Regions from separate parts of the Bradyrhizobium sp. AZCC 1693 genome, predicted to be linked through region 2. Evidence: predicted binding sites of a transcription regulator. Region 2 holds the regulator's gene; each other region holds the start of a gene.
What was found. Region 2 encodes LexA, which represses DNA repair genes until DNA is damaged. Its sites were predicted from a motif close to TGTTCNNNNTGTGTTCNG; they were not measured.
Positions count from the first base shown of each region.

Region 1: the regulator LexA is predicted to act here: its motif matches at 3,662-3,679, upstream of V1293_RS30340 (ribonuclease T2).
Region 3: the regulator LexA is predicted to act here: its motif matches at 2,176-2,193, upstream of uvrA (excinuclease ABC subunit UvrA).

Region 1 covers NZ_JAZHSD010000001.1:6,389,359-6,394,868, forward strand. Annotated here, with positions in the region: gene V1293_RS30325 (cold-shock protein) at 127-342, opposite strand; gene V1293_RS30330 (23S rRNA (adenine(2030)-N(6))-methyltransferase RlmJ) at 605-1,465, opposite strand; gene V1293_RS30335 (calcium-binding protein) at 1,625-2,791, shown strand; gene V1293_RS30340 (ribonuclease T2) at 2,938-3,618, opposite strand; gene V1293_RS30345 (hypothetical protein) at 3,738-4,160, opposite strand; gene V1293_RS30350 (hypothetical protein) at 4,439-4,759, shown strand; gene V1293_RS30355 (DUF3617 domain-containing protein) at 4,869-5,402, shown strand; gene V1293_RS30360 (ATP-binding protein) at 5,434-5,510, opposite strand, start outside.
Region 2 covers NZ_JAZHSD010000001.1:1,330,178-1,335,687, forward strand. Annotated here, with positions in the region: gene V1293_RS06610 (molybdopterin molybdotransferase MoeA) at 55-1,266, shown strand; gene lexA (transcriptional repressor LexA) at 1,479-2,180, shown strand; gene V1293_RS06620 (hypothetical protein) at 2,407-2,823, shown strand; gene V1293_RS06625 (hypothetical protein) at 2,966-3,145, shown strand; gene V1293_RS06630 (ComEC/Rec2 family competence protein) at 3,153-5,447, opposite strand.
Region 3 covers NZ_JAZHSD010000001.1:857,520-863,029, forward strand. Annotated here, with positions in the region: gene uvrA (excinuclease ABC subunit UvrA) at 1-2,093, opposite strand, end outside; gene V1293_RS04275 (outer membrane protein) at 2,356-3,012, opposite strand; gene V1293_RS04280 (outer membrane protein) at 3,242-3,991, opposite strand; gene V1293_RS04285 (single-stranded DNA-binding protein) at 4,518-5,006, shown strand; gene V1293_RS04290 (DUF2306 domain-containing protein) at 5,247-5,510, shown strand, end outside.

The DNA of each region.
Region 1 (5,510 bases), 5.1 Mb from region 2:
TTTTTTTGTCTTCAGGCCGGGGTTACGCGCGCGGACGCCACGCGCCTCAACGCTCTCGGCAGCGATGCCGCGCCCAGCGCATCTTCACAGCCAAAAATTCAGTCCGCGTCCAACGCGAGCATCAGTTCACGACGAAATTACCAGGTTGACCGCCTTGGGGCCTTTGCCCTTCTTGTCCGGTTCGACCTCGAACGTAATGCGCTGTCCTTCCGTCAAATCCTTCAATCCGGCCCGTTCGACGGCGGTAATGTGCACGAACACATCGCGTCCGCCATCATCGGGCTTGATGAAGCCGTAGCCGCGTTCTCCATTGAAGAACTTGACTGTTCCAGTCATGGCCATCGGGAAACTCCTCCCCCGTATTGCTCTGCCGCTACGCACACCTCGCGTATCGGCCGACCGGACATTCGCTGCCGGAAGCTTGGCCACCTGAGCCGATCGGGTTAATGCTGCCGACCGACCTGGATTTTATTCGGCCTTGATCACTCCGCCGCAACCATTCGCGGAAGCGGAACGTAAAGCCAGTCCCAAAACCGCCTGAGCATAATACGGTTTCGCGTAAATTGCCTACGGCTCAATCGCACTTTTCAGAGGTAGTACCCCTTCAGGGTTTGGGCGTCTCGAGCCTGAAACGGCCGGCTCCGCCCTGGCCGAGCGGTTTTTCGAGTTCGGGCAGAATTGTCTTCAGTTCGCCCGCCAGCGTCCACGGCGGATTGACGATCAGGAGCCCGGTGGAGGCGAGGGGACCGCCCGACGCCTGGGGCGCAACGGAAAACTCGAGCCGCAGGCATTTTCCGGCCGGCTTGCTGGTGGCGGCAGCGGCCGCGACAAGCCGCGCCAGGGTGTCGGTGGTCCGCCGGCTCTTCACCGGATACCAGATCAGGTAGCTGCCGGTCGGCCATTTCGCATAGGCTTCGGCGAATCCGTCGGCCAGCCGCTCGAATTCGTCCTTTTGCTCGAACGAGGGGTCGATCAGCACCAGGCCGCGCCGCTCGTTGGGCGGCACGAAGGCCGGCAACGCCATCCAGCCGTCGAGATCGACCACCCGGGCCTGGCTGTCGCGGCGCAGCGCATCGATCAATTGCCTGCGGGAGCCGGGCTCGATTTCGCAGGCCGTGAGACGGTCCTGCGGCCGCAGCAGCGCGCGGGCGATCAGCGGCGATCCGGGATAGGCCTCAAGCCTGCCCGGCGCGTTGAATGCCCTGACGATATCGAGATATGGGGCAACCAGCGGCAGCGTGTTTTCCGAAAACCGCGCCTGCAGCACCCGCGCAATGCCGGTCAGCCATTCGCCGCCGCGGCGCGCTTCTTCGCCTGTGAGATCGTAGCGCCCGGCGCCGGCATGGGTGTCGATGACGCGAAACGGAGCCTGCTTTTCCTGCAGATAGGTCAACATGCGGACCAGCACGATGTGCTTGATGACATCGGCAAAGCCGCCGGCGTGAAAGGCGTGTCGGTAGTTCATGGGAGAGGGGTTACGACATCGGAGCGCGGAAAGTAACCCATATCGTCGAAGACGCGAGCGGCGGATGACATATCGAGTTGACGAGGCAGCCCATCCGCTAACGTTCTATTTAAGGGTGTATGGGTATTCCAGTGCTCCTGGGAAAGAAGGAAGTGCCTCATGAGTGTGATTGCCGCCGCCTACTCGTACACCTCTTTGTCGATTTCGCAGACCGGCACCGGGGCAGCGGATGCAGGCACCAAGGGCAGCACGGCAAGCGTATACAGCCGGACATCGTCATCGGCGCCGGATGCCTCGGTCACCACGGTCAGCATCTCGTACCACGCCAAGATGTTGCTGGCGCGGGCGTCGGCAGAACAATCCGTCGTCGATCAGCTGCAGGCACAGCTCGATGCCTTTGGCACCGGCGGGTCGGCGGCGCTTCGCGGCGACGATGCCAGCGACGGGTTGTCGGGCGGCATGGATCTGTTCGAGATTATCACCGGAGCCAGTGACGACAGCATCCACGTTGATGCCAGCAATGCCACGATCGATGCCGGCGCGGGCGACGATGTGGTCATTGCCAATGGCCAGGCCAACGTCGTCGCCGGCGAGGGCGACGATATCGTCTTTACCTATGGTCATTCGACCGTGGATGGCGGCGCCGGGAATGATCATATCCGCACGTACGATCATTCAACGGCCACCGGCGGTGAGGGCGACGATATCGTCAGCACCTACGCGTATTCGAACGTTTCGGGTGGTAACGGAAACGACATACTCACGACCTACGACAATTCCACCCTTGATGGCGGCGCCGGCGACGACAGCCTCCACGCCTACGACCACGCCAACCTGAGCGGCGGCGCGGGCAGCGATATCATCGACGCCTATGACCATGCGGTTGTCGACGCCGGTACCGGTAACGACAGTGTCCACACATACTCACATGCAACTGTCTCAGCCGGCGACGGCGACGACCACGTGCGGACCAATGATTATTCCGTCGTCGATGGTGGCGCTGGCGACGATGTGATCCAGGTCGGTGGATCTTCGACCGTGACGGGCGGCGCCGGTGACGATCACATCTGGGTAACGGGTGATAATTCCACGATCAATTTTGCCAAGGGGGACGGCAACGATGTCGTTCGTATCGACAACGGCAGCGGCAGCGTTGATTTCTCGATCAGTGGTTATTCGCTGAATGATGTTATCGTCACCCAGCAGTACGGCAGGACCACTGTAAACTTCAAGGGCTCGAACGATTCCCTTGTTTTCGATCACGGCCGCAATGGATCGGCACGACTGAGCTTCGCCGATCATAGCAGCGGGGATATTCACGCCTGACGCCGCTTTGGCGTGGAGGGTCCCGGCCATCCACGTGCCTTGCAGACGACAATAAAGCCGTGGATGACCGGGAACGCAGACAACTCTGGGCAGTCTGCGCAGGGACGGGCCGCCATGCCTGGGGCATGCATGGCGGAAGAGGATCTTCAGCCGCCCCGCACCGGCGGCATCACCACTTCGTCGCGGCGGCAGGCGCGGCGGTCGGTTTCCTCGCAGGCGCGGAATTGCATGTCCTTGCTCAGGCAGACCCGCACCTCGCTCAGGCGTCGGCCGGAGCAGGTCACCGAAATCGCCGCACTGCTCAGGCCCGGGTTGACCTTGATGAAGGCCGCCTCGAGATCGCCGGGGGCGATGGTCTTCTGCTCCGACAATTGCAGGAATTCCTCGGGGATCTTCACCGCCGCGCGCGCCTTGCGGATGCTCTCGAAATAGGCCCGTGGGCCAAGGCCCGAACAGGTGCCGTGCTTGTCCCACTCGTTGAAGATCAGGCCGGGCGCCGGCATCAGGTCCAGCATCGAGGTCATGATGTTGCGATCGAGCCGCGGCGAGGGCCGCTGGCAATATTCGGGAAAGCCGCGCTCATATTGCGGCCACAGGCCGTGGACCACGAAGGAATAAGGCCGTTCGCACTGGGCCTGCGCGCGCCCGCTATTGCCGCGCTCGGCCGCCGCCTCGCAGAACGAGGGCGACCAGGAAAGAGCCAGGACGTAAAAATCGAACTCGCCCGGGGCGTTCTGCCGGCGGTCCTGCGCGGACGCCACTCCGGCGGAGACGACAACAAGCGCCAGCGAAATCAGAAGCCGCGAAATAACGACGGATCGGTGCATCGAACGCCCCCTCTACTCGATTACCGGGAGCCTAGCAGGGAGCCAGAACATTTCAAGAACAAAATTAGATAATCGCAGGCGCCAGCCGCGGGGCTGTCCAATCGGCGCTGATCAGGGAATCAGGGCCGGGCAGCCCGGCAGCCCGGGCTATACGCCCAGTTGCGGTCAAGCCCGGTCACGCACCATTCGACGCCCTGTCCAAAGCCGGCAAAACCGCCATCCTCGATGATCGAGTAGTGCACGGTGCGCATCTTGCCGTCGCTTAGCATCACGTCACCGCTGCAATAACGGCGCGGAATGTTGTCGGACTGCCAGGGCCGAAACGCGGTTTCGTGGATCCGGCCGTAAGCGGTGATGGTCAGCGCCGAATTCCAGAACTTGCCTTCCTTCTCCCGGAACTGCGACGTGATCGTCGTCAGCGCCCGCTCGCATTCGGCGACGCGACCGTCATACTTCGGGCCGAACAGCCCGAAATTCAGCTCCAAGGGGTTGGCGGCCTGGGCGGCATGGCCGAAGGCCAGCAGGGCGAGCGCCGCCGTCATGGGGCCAAGTGCTCTGGGGCCAAGTGCTCTGGGGCCAAGTGCTCTGGGGCCAAGCGCTCTGAGGCCAAGAGTTCTGGGGCCAAGTGCTCTCAAGGATTTGAACAGGTTGCGCATGGGGAATCCGCCGGTAAACCAAGCATGAACGGTGCCGCGAAGCCCTGACGAGGTCAAGTGCAGCGCGGCAACACCTGACGGCCAAGTCCGCCTCGTGCTGCAACCATTCTTTTCACGGCCATCGGCGCACACTATGGTGGGCTCCGAGCGAAATGGAGTCTGCGATGCGAAGAATTGTGGCCGCGTGCCTGATTGCCATGTGCCTGATAGTCATGGGCGGGATGCTGGCGGGGGCGCCGGCGCAGGCGCAGTGGTTGGACATCGACACGGTGCCGGCATTCAAGGGCAATGACACCGGCGGCATCATCGCCTATCCGCTCGCGATGCAGGCCGATGCCCGCCAGCTCGCCGTCGACCACTGCGCCCGCTACGGCAAGGTGGTGAAATTCCTCGGCGTGCAGCCCAATTACGGCGGCTACGTTTCCTTTGCCTGCCGCTGGGTGCCCTATGGCGCCGCCGAGCGGCCGCTGCGCACGCTTTACTGAGCGCGTCCGCTTCCTGATTTTCCGGCTGGACATGTTTTTGCCACGCGAGGCGTGTGTTCACTTCGCGCGCGCACGATATCGTGTGCAAGAATTCAGCGGGAGCCTACGCATGCGACGACTGCTTCTAGTGTCTTGTTCGGCCGTTGGTCTGCTTGCCCTGTTGCCGGTCAGCGGCGCCATCGCCGTGGAGTTGCCGGTGCGCAAGGCCGGACTGTGGGAGATGAAGGTGCTGGGCGGCGGGACAGTGCCCGAGATGACCATGCAGCAATGCACGGACGAGACCACGGACAAGGACATGAGCACCGCCATGTCGCCGGTGGCCAAGGAGATCTGCGCGAAGCAGGACATCCAGAAGACGGCGACCGGCTATGTCACCGATTCCGTCTGCGGCGTCGCCGGCATGACGATCACGTCAAAGGCCGAGATCAACGGCGATTTCAATTCCGCCTACACCGTGAAATCGACTTCGCACACCGAGGGTGGCATGGGCGGCGCTCCGCGCGACAGCACCTCGACGATCGAGGCCAAGTGGATTGGCGCCTGCAAAAGCGATCAGAAGCCCGGCGACATCATGATGCCTGGCGGCATGAAGATGAACATCAAGGACATGCAAAAGCTGAAGGCGCTGATCCCGAAGAAGTAGGGGAAGTAACGAGGCTGCAGAATCTCTCGCTCTATACCGGCACCCTTACCACCGCCCTCAATCCGCCCATCGGGCTGTCGCCAAGCGTGATGTCGCCGCCATGCGAGC
Region 2 (5,510 bases):
TCTTGACGCGAACCGGTTTCCACCTCGCTGGAAAACGCTCTAGGAGGTCTGCCCGTGGCCTTGATGCCTGTCGCCGATGCGCTTGCTGCGATCCTTGCCGGCGCCGAACCGTTGCCAGAGGAGATGGTGGCGCTCGATGCCGCCTATCATCGCGTGCTGGCGCGCGACGTCGCGGCACGGCGGACGCAACCGCCGCAGGCGATGTCGGCGATGGACGGCTATGCGGTGCGCGCGGCGGATGCCGCCGACCTCAGCGCGCGGCTGAAGGTGATCGGCGAGGTCGCGGCCGGCCGCCCGTTCGAGCGCAAGGTCGGCCGAGGCGAAGCGGTGCGGATCTTCACCGGCGGCGTGATCCCTGATGGCGCCGATGCCGTCATCATCCAGGAAGACACCGGCGTCGACGGCGATCATATCACCATCACGGACGCCGCCGTTTCTGGCCGGCATATCCGGCCCGCCGGCGTCGATTTCAGTGAAGGCGACGTCTTGCTCAAGCGAGGGCGCCGGCTCGCCGACCGCGATTTGTCGCTCGCCGCCGGCATGAACTATCCGGAGCTAGCGGTGCACCGCCGCCCAAAGGTCGCCGTGCTTGCGACCGGCGACGAGCTGGTGATGCCGGGGTCGACCCCGGGCCCGGGCCAGATCGTCTATTCGAACGGCTACGGAATCCGTGCGCTGGCGCGCGCCGAGGGCGCCGAGGTCCTCGATCTCGGGATCGCCGCCGACACGGTCGCCGCCACCGCGCAAGGCATCCGCCGCGCCCGCGAGCTTGAAGCAGATATCCTGATCACCATGGGCGGGGCCTCGGTCGGCGACCATGACCTGGTCAAGCGGTCGCTGGAGGCCGAGGGCACGGCGATGGCGTTCTGGCGCATAGCGATGCGGCCGGGCAAGCCGATGATGCATGGCAGGCTGGGTGCAATGCGGGTGATCGGCCTGCCCGGCAATCCCGTCTCCTCCTATGTCTGCGGCTTCCTGTTTCTGGTGCCGTTGATTCGTGCATTATCGGGCCGCGACACCGTCCATCATCCGCGCGAAGGCGCCGAACTGGGGCGCGATCTCGCCGCCAACGACCAGCGCGAGGACTATCTTCGGGCCCGCCTAGAAGCGCGCGAAGACGGCACCCTGATCGCGGTTCCGGTGAACCACCAGGACTCATCGCTATTGGGGAATCTCGCTGCGGCACGGGCACTTGTGATACGTCCGCCGTTCGCGCCGGCTGCGGCAAAGGGTTCGCGTTGCGAGCTGCTCCGGCTGCCGGAATGACGCCCTGAACGGCACGTTTAAGGGTGTCTTCAGCCGAAGCCGCAATGCGTTCACTTGAAATTAAGTGGTTGCGGAACACATATCGAACATATAGTGTCCGTTCATGATTTGTTTCGACTGCTAGTGTCCATGGTTGGGAGTTTTGACGACTCCCGCGATGGACCCTGGAGATTCGGGACCGAAAGACGACGCCAACCGGGGGATTGCTCGCGATGCTTACGCGCAAACAGTATGAACTTCTGCGTTTCATCAATGAACGGTTGAAGGAAGCCGGCGTACCGCCCTCCTTCGACGAGATGAAGGACGCGCTCGACCTGCGCTCGAAATCCGGAATCCACCGTCTCATTACGGCACTGGAGGAGCGCGGCTTCATCCGCCGCCTGCCCAACCGCGCCCGCGCCATCGAAGTCATCAAGCTGCCGGAGCTGGCTGCCGCCGGCAACGGCCGCCGCGGCTTCACGCCGAGCGTCATCGAAGGCACGCTCGGCAAGCGCACGGTGAGCGCGCCGGCCACCGAGGACGACGGCAACCGCCCGGTCGCCGTGCCCGTGATGGGCCGGATCGCCGCCGGTACGCCGATCGAGGCGCTGCAGACCCGCAGCCACACCATCAGCGTGCCGCCCGATATGCTCGGCTCCGGCGAGCATTACGCGCTCGAAGTGCGCGGCGATTCCATGGTGGATGCCGGCATTCTCGACGGCGACATGGCGCTGATCCAGCGCAACGAGACCGCCGACACCGGCGACATCGTGGTGGCGCTGATCGACGAGGAGGAAGCCACCCTGAAGCGCTTCCGCCGCCGCGGCGCCTCGATTGCGCTGGAGCCCGCCAACACCGCCTATGAAGTGCGCATCCTGCCGCCGAACCGGGTCCGGATTCAGGGCAAGCTGATCGGGCTGTACCGAAAATATTGAACCGTCGGGTTGCAGACACGACCGCGACAACAGCCCCGGCCTTCGGCCGGGGTTTTTTGCGGCATGCCGGGAACCAAACTGTGTTAGCGCGTTTGTGATTTAGACGCAGCGCGCCGGTCGCAGAAATGCCCAGAAGCAAGAAAACGCTCTGCGCCAAGTCAGCTCTGATAGAGGCCTGTGCCTCCTTCCAGACACGGGGCGCTATCTCAAACGAGGGAGCCATCCGATGTGTGACTATAGCCTGCACGCTGTGGCGACGCGGCCTGCCAAGGTCGGCGAGACGCTGATCACCACGACATTCCGCGGTACGTCCACCCGCGGCTTCGCGTCGGAACGCGAGCCCGCAGTAGCGGTCTGCATGCTTCCCGGCACCGAACTGGCGTTCGCCGAAGACGTCAAATACGACAACCGGTGGATCTGGACGCGGACCACCGACTGGCGGGTCGGCAAGTTCAACCAGATCGAACCGGAAGTATCCGACCGTCATCATGACGCGATCGAATTTCCGGACGGAAGCCATGTGCTGGTGACGCAGCTTTGCGAAGGCCAGCGCGCAACCGTGCTGCAATTGCCGGTAACCGAGGGCGAACGTGCGCCGAAGGTGACGGAAGCGCCACCGGCCGAATCCATCGTGACCGGATAGAATACGATCCACATGCGATCCGCCGGTTCAGGCCGGCGGATCGCGGTGATATGGTTTTTTGAGAAACTCGGCACCGGGGCGGTCGGTGGTCAACAAAGTCACATGGCAAAGAGCCGGACGCGTCACGGAGCCCGGACGGTACATGTTCCGGTACGGCTGGCTCACCATCACGGCTGAAGATCTCGCGATCTGGCAGCAATTCCCCGAGGCGTCGTTCACGCTGGTCAACCTCCCGTCGTCTCCCGACGCGCCGGAGGAATTCCACCTCGGCGCGTTCGAAATACCAGCCAGTCGCTCAAGTCCCTCGGTCGACGAGCACTGAAGGTCGTCTACTCCTCCGCCTGAAGGTCTGCCTCGGCCGGCGTGGCGTCGACCGCGCGAGGCGGCACAACACGCGGCGCAAGAACGGTGGCGTCTGCCTCGCGCTCCTCGGCTGCGGCCGGCGACCACGGACGGTCAATGCCCCTCGGTTTGGCCGCTTCGACGACAAACCCCTCTCGGCTGCGTTGCAACGCCATTGCGCCCTGCCGCCGCAGCCGGTCGGCATCGATGACCGAAGCCGCGCATGACGCGGGTGCCTGCCGTAGCGTCACAATGAGCGCCGCGCGCTCGCAATCGTCCGACAGCGCCTCGGGCCTGAGCGCCTGCGCGACCAGGCCGCCAGCGGATTGCATCACGCAGCCAAGGTCGTCGCATGAGACGCCTGCGGTGAGCGACGCATCGGCCGCCGTACGCGCGTCCGCATCCGCCGCCAGCCACTCCTTCAGCAGGAAGACATCGCGGGAGCCTTTGGCCGCATGCATCAGATGGAGCTGGCCGTCCTGGCCGCGGACGCCGACATGGCGGCCGTCGGCAGAGATCAGAATATCCGGCTGCGGCACCCTCGCCGCCCACAGCGCCGCCGATAGCACCAGTACGGCGCCCGACCAGCGCAACGGCGTGCGCAGCAGGCCGAGCAGGATGATGCCGAGACTGGCGGCAATCAGCGGGCCGATGCCGAACGCCGGCACCCGCCCGACCGCGCCGGGCAACGCCGCGACCCATTGCGTCACCGCGATCATCCAGTCGATGCCTGTGCCCATGATCATCCAGAACAGGCGATCGAAACCGAACGGCATCGCGACGAGGCCGAGCAGGCCCGCCGGCATCACCACGGCTGAAACCACCGGCATCGCCGCCAGATTGGCGAGCACGCCGTAGGGCGTGACCCGGTGGAAATGAAAGGCCGCGTAAGGCATGGTTGCGAGCCCCGCCACCAGCGAGGCCAGCAGCAGCATCGTGAGCTCGCGGCCGCCCCACAGCGCCGCACGCGCGGTTGCGGTATGATCTGCGGTTGCAAGCAGACGCGGCATGCCGATCTGCACCAGCGCCACCAGGCCCAGCGTGGCGGCAAACGACATCTGGAAACTCGGATGCACCAGCGCTTCCGGCGCGACCGTCAGCACGATCAGGGCCGCGACCGCGAGCGTGCGAAACGTAACCGCCCGGCGATCGACCATGACCGCGATCAGCACCACCGCCGTCATGAAGAAGGAGCGCTGCGTCGCGACCTCCGCCCCCGACAGCAACAGATAGAACGCGGCGGCTGCGAGCGCCGCCGCCGCCGACCATTTCTTGATGGCGTAGCCGACGGTGAGCGTTGGAAACAACGCCAGCAGCGCCCGCACCGCGAAGAACACGACGCCGGCGACGACGGCCATGTGATAGCCGGAGATCGAAAGCACATGGCCCAGACCTGAGATGAACATCGCGTCGTTCACCGGCTGAGAGATCGCGTCGCGCCGCCCGGTCAACAGCGCGGTAGCAATCGCGCGCTTGTCGCCGTCCAGCGCGGTCCTGATCCGCGCGTCGATGGTGTCGCGCAGGCCCTGCATGAACGCCGAATAGCGCAGGCGCAGCCCGCCGCCGGTGGCAGGCGGCTCCGCGGCCTTGATCGCGCCCATCACGAAGCCGGAAGCGCCGATGCCGGCGAAGAACATGTCGCGGCTGAAATCGTAGCTGCCCGGCCGCACCGGGATGAGCGGCGGCAACAGCCGCGCCTTCAATTCGACAAAGCTGCCAACCTCGGGCGCCGTGCCCTTCTTCACCGACAGCCGCACGCGTTCGAGCTTTATCGTCCCGCGCGCGCTTTCCATGGTGACGACGCGCAGGACAAAGCGGTCGGTACGCTCGCGGATGTCGCGGGTCTCGACAAAACCGGTCAGCGATACCGAAAACATCGGCCGCGCCAGCACACCATGCGCGATCCGCGCCGTCTTCCAGGTCGCGATCGCAAAGCCGGCCGCGACCGCCGCAATCATGACGGCGATGGGAAAGAATTTTTGCCGCCGCAACAGAACCGCCACCGCGCATAGCGCGATGGCGACGACGGCGGCGGCTGAGAGCACCGGTTCATGGTCGGCGGCGAAATAGAGCGCAATCCCGGTGCCGAACGCCACCGGCACCCAGGGCAGCAGCCGCCCGGCGCCAGCTTCCGCACGCACCCACGCGCGCAAAGTTTCGATCAACGGCGGCCAGAACGCAGGACGCGACGGCGCAAGGCCGCCGATAGGCGCCGTCGCGCGCGGCGGCCAGGTCCCGGCATAGCCCCGCTTCCGGCCTGACGTGTCGCCCTGCTCCGCCACGTGGTTACACCTTACGATCTCGTGGAGAGCACAAGACTACCGGACGGTGTATTGCGGCCGCTA
Region 3 (5,510 bases), 470 kb from region 2:
AGCTTGCGGGCGATCGCCTTGTAGAGGGTGTCGATCAAGAGCGTCGACTTGCCGCCGCCGGACACGCCGGTGACGCAGGTGAACAGCCCCAACGGAATCTCCGCCGAGACGTTTTTGAGATTATTGCCGCGGGCGTTGACGACCTTGATGGTTCGCCTGTGGTTCGGCGGCTTGCGCTCGGGGATCGCCACCGACATCTCGCCGGTGAGGTATTTGCCCGTCAGCGAGTTCGGGTTCTTCATGATCTCGGCGGGCGTGCCCTGCGCCACGATGTGGCCGCCATGCATGCCGGCGCCGGGGCCGATGTCGAGCACGTAATCCGCCAGACGTATCGCGTCCTCGTCATGCTCGACCACGATCACGGTATTGCCGAGGTCGCGCAGCCGCTTCAGCGTCTCCAATAGTCGCGCGTTGTCGCGCTGGTGCAGGCCGATCGAGGGCTCGTCCAGCACATAGAGCACGCCGGTCAGCCCCGAGCCGATCTGGGAGGCGAGGCGGATGCGCTGGCTCTCGCCGCCGCTCAATGTGCCGGAGGCGCGGGACAGCGTGAGATAGTTCAGGCCGACGTCGAGCAGGAACGAGAGCCGCTCGCGGATCTCCTTCAGCACGCGCGTGGCGATCTCGTTCTGCTGCGCGTTCAGCGCTTTCGGCACGGTCTCGAACCATTCGCCGGCGCGAAGCACCGACAACTCCGAGATTTCGCCGATATGCTTGCCGCCGATCTTGACGCACAGCGCCTCGGGTTTCAGCCGATGGCCGTTGCAGCCGGCGCAGGGAATGTCGGAGAAATACTTTGCCAGTTCCTCGCGCGCCCATTCGCTCTCGGTCTCGCGGTAGCGGCGCTCGAGATTGGTGATGACGCCCTCGAAGGGTTTTTTGGTGTCGTAGGAGCGGACGCCGTCCTCATAGGAGAATTTTATCTCGTCGTCGCCGGAGCCGTGCAGCAGGGCTGCCTGCGTCTTCTTCGGCAGGTCTTTCCACTTGGTGTCGAGCGTGAACTTGTAGAATTTGCCGAGCGCGGTCAGCGTCTGGATGTAATAGGGCGAGGAGGATTTCGCCCACGGCGCGATCGCGCCCTTGCGCAGGGTCATCTCCTTGTCGGGAATGACGAGGTCCTCGTCGATGTGCTGCTCGACGCCGAGGCCGCCGCAGGCAGGGCAGGCGCCATAGGGGTTGTTGAACGAGAACAGCCGCGGCTCGATCTCGGGGATCGTGAAGCCGGAAACCGGGCAGGCGAATTTTTCCGAAAACAGGATCCGCTCGGGCCCGCTCTTGTCGTGGATTTTCGCCGTTTTCTTCTTGTCCTCGGCCGCGGGCGCGCCCGCCGGGGCATCGGCGTATTCGATGACCGCAAGGCCTTCGGCGAGCTTCAGCGCTGTCTCAAAGCTTTCGGCGAGGCGCTGGCCGAGGTCGGGGCGGACCACGATGCGGTCGACCACCACGTCGATGTCGTGCGGGAATTTCTTGTCGAGCGTCGGCGCTTCCGAAAGCTCGTAGAAGGTGCCGTCGATCTTGACGCGCTGAAAGCCCTTCTTGAGCCATTCGGCGAGCTCCTTCTTGTACTCGCCCTTGCGGCCGCGCACGACCGGCGCGAGCAGATAGAGGCGGGTGCCTTCGGGCAGATCAAGCACGCGGTCGACCATCTGCGACACGATCTGGCTTTCGATCGGCAGCCCCGTGGCGGGCGAATAGGGCACGCCGACGCGCGCCCACAGCAGGCGCATGTAGTCGTAGATCTCGGTGACGGTGCCGACGGTGGAGCGCGGATTCTTCGACGTGGTCTTCTGCTCTATCGAAATCGCGGGCGAGAGGCCGTCGATCTGGTCGACATCAGGCTTCTGCATCATCTCGAGGAACTGGCGCGCGTAAGCCGAGAGCGATTCGACATAGCGGCGCTGGCCTTCGGCATAGATGGTGTCGAAGGCGAGCGAGGATTTGCCGGAGCCGGAGAGGCCGGTGAACACGACGAGCTTGTCGCGCGGAATTTCGAGATCGACGTTCTTGAGATTGTGCTCGCGCGCGCCGCGGATGGTTATCGCACGCGATGCGGAGCCGGCGGGTGGTTGGCGCTTCGCCCTGAGCACTTCATCCATATCGGCATTTCCAGGCGCGTGGGAAGACGCGCCACGTTGGGCGCGCATTGCCGGGCAGGCCGGGATCAGGCGCCGATGATCTCGGAACGTAGGAAGAACGACGAGGAATTTCCAGTGCCGCGAACGAATCATCAACCGATTGTTTGAATTGGCGCATTTTTGGCGGCAGCAGTCAGCAGGTCCAGCCGCGGGAACCGCACAGCAAAACGCCTCCGTTCCGGTTTGATCGGAACGGAGGCGCAGGCAGTTTCAGCAGGAAGTCTTAGAAGTGATAGTTGACGCCGACCTGAACGCTGTTCAGGTTGAGCGTTCCGCTCGCAACGCTCGCGACGATGCCAGGGAAGTTGTAGGTTTCGCCCTGGAAGCTGCGATAGAGGTACTCGGCCTTGACCGACCATTTCGGTGCGAACATGACCTCGACACCAGCGCCGACGGTCCAGCCGGAGTGGAAGTGGCTGTCCGAGGCGCTCAGGCCGAGCAAGGTGGCTGTCATGCGGTTGTCGGCCCAGGCGTAGCCGCCGGTGCCGTAGATCAGGACCTGATCGAAGGCATAGCCGACGCGGCCACGAACGGTGCCCATGTCGCGAATCTTGTCGCTGACCGAGGCGAGGCCCACAATGCCCACGGTGGCGCCCACGTCAGCCCAGGCGGCATCCGCTTCGATGCCGAGCACGACGTTGCCCATCTGCCAGTTGTAGCCAGCGGTGCCGCCGGCGAAGCCGCCGCTCAGCGTGCCGATGCCATCGGAATTTTCCTGGGCGTAGCCTCCCATCGCGCCGAGGTAGAAGCCGGACCAGTTGTTGATCGCGATCGCGGCGGCGGGCGCCTTGGTGTAGGGCCGTGCGGCAAGATCCGCGGCGGCCGCGGGGGCGATCCCAAGCGCGATCAGGGCGGTCGTCGTTAACAGAACTTTTTTCACTTCTTTTTCCTTCTTTCGGGATTTCCAACGCAACTACGCGAGTAGTCAATTTGAGGTTGCCTGCGCATATAGCGCGAAGTCTTCGCAGAATGCTGTCGCCGAAAAACCACATCCGCGGCGAAAGTAGGTAATATGCAACCGCAGCGGGTAAACACTATCCCTGGGTACAACCAAACAAAAAGGCCGGCGCGAGGCCGGCCTTTCCGTATTCCGCTTGCAGTCGCAGCGATCAGTACTTCGCGATAACCGGACCACCCCAACGATAGTTCACGCGAACGGTGACGAGGTCGACGTCCTGGCGGATGCGGTCGGTGCCGAAGAAGGCACCAGTCGTGTCGACGAAGGTGTGGGTGCGGTCCTGCATGAACAGGTGATTGTACTCGACGCCGGCCGACCAGTTCGGGGCGAAGCCGAATTCGAGGCCCGCGCCGACCACGGCGCCCCAACGGGTGTCGTCGCCGGTGGTGGCAACCAACAGACCGGTGGGAACATCAAACTGGCGGAAACGATCCGCCGTAACGGCCGCACCACCCTTGATGTAGAACAGAACGTTGTTGGCGGCCCAACCGACCTGACCGGTGAACAGGCCGAACGCATCGATGCGCGAGTCATTGCGGAGCGTCGGATCGAACACGCTCACATTGCTGCCCCTGAAGTCGGCCCAGTTGCCCTGCGCTTCGAGACCGAACACCCAGCTGCTGGCTTGCCAGCGATAGCCGATCTGACCGCCCGCGGTACCGCCAGTTGCGTCATGGCACCCCTCGGCCGCGATGAACGCGCCGGCCGGTGTCACGAAGTCCCAGCACTTGCGGCTCGAACCCCAGCCGCCATTGGCGCCGATGTAGAAGCCGCTCCAGTCGTACACGACCGCGATCGGCGCCGGCGGGGCCTTGGTGTAAGGACGCGCCGCGAGGTCGGCAGCCGCCGCAGGGGCGGCGAGCGCAATGAGGGCAACCGTACTCAAGAAAACCTTTTTCATGGGTCTATCTCCAGCTCTTCCGCTTTCCGTTGGTCCCGAAGCGTTTCGAAATGACGCGAGCATTCGCGCCGTTCGACAACTTCTATATCGCGACTCGCCCGGAAATGGTGTCGCCGGAATGCAACATGCGTAAACGAAGTTTATTTAGCCAAGCTGATGATTTACCTATCATATTCACAATATCGTGCGGAACTTTCGGGTTCCATTTCGGAAGTCTTTCGGTTCCCGTGAGTTCCCTTTAATCGCGCTTGGGTTGCACCGCCAGGATCGGACCAGACATCAGTTGATGCAGGGAACAAAGCTGGAACGTTGATCGAGGCGATGCTATATGTGGATAACCGCCGGCTTGCCGAGGGATCGCTAAGTCGGCGGAGCCTGCGAGTGTATAGGGTCGTTCGAATGTCCGGAAACGGACGCGGAAGGCGGACAAGCGACGGGTCAAGAATTCAAGGCGGTCGGCATGAAGCGGGCTGACCGGTAATTTTTGCCAGTGATTTTTGCCGGCGATATCGAGTGGAGAGCGGCGATGGCGGGAAGCGTAAACAAGGTGATTCTGGTCGGCAACCTCGGCAAGGATCCTGAAATCCGGCGGACACAGGACGGGCGGCCGATTGCCAATCTGAGCATCGCGACGTCGGAGACGTGGCGCGACAAGGGCACCGGCGAGCGCAAGGAAAAGACCGAGTGGCACCGCGTCGTGATCTTCTCCGAACCGCTTTGCAAGATTGTCGAGCAGTATCTGAAGAAGGGCGCCAAGGTTTACATCGAGGGCGCGCTGCAGACGCGCAAATGGACCGACCAGAGCGGCGTCGAGAAATACTCGACCGAGGTCGTGCTGCAGGGCTTCAACTCGACCCTGACCATGCTCGATGGCCGCAGCGGCGGCGGTGGCGGTAGTTTCGGCTCCGACGATTCCGGCGATTTCGGCTCCAGCGGTCCCGCCAGCTCCGCGCCACGGCGGGCGGTCGCGGCCGGCGCCCGCAACAGCGACATGGACGACGATATCCCGTTCTAGCGCGAGCCGCTCGGCCGGCGCATTGGCTTGCAAGAAATTCGCTTGCGAGAACGGGCGTTTACGCCTGCTTACGACTATGTGCCGGCGCAAGAACCAGCCGCATTACGCTGAAACCGGCTCGTAGACGCGTTGCGATCCGAGCCCGCGGGCGGTTCGCCCGCGCACGATGTTATTAATATTTACATGAGGTATTTCACTTAAGCTGCTCCTCGAACGCCCACCGGATCTGGAGCGCCCACCATGAGCCTCGCGCCGCTGCTGGAGGCCCCCGGGACGATTCCGCTGCACGCCTTCGCCGCCATGGCGGCGTTTGCGCTCGGCATCGTGCAGTTCGCTGCGCCAAAGGGAACGTTGCCGCACCGGACCATCGGCTGGATCTGGGTGCTGCTGATGTTTGCGGTCGCGATCAGTTCGTTTTGGATCCATGAGATCCGCCTGGTCGGGCCGTTCAGCCCGATTCATCTGCTCGCGATCTTCACGCCGATCATGCTGGTGCTCGCGGTC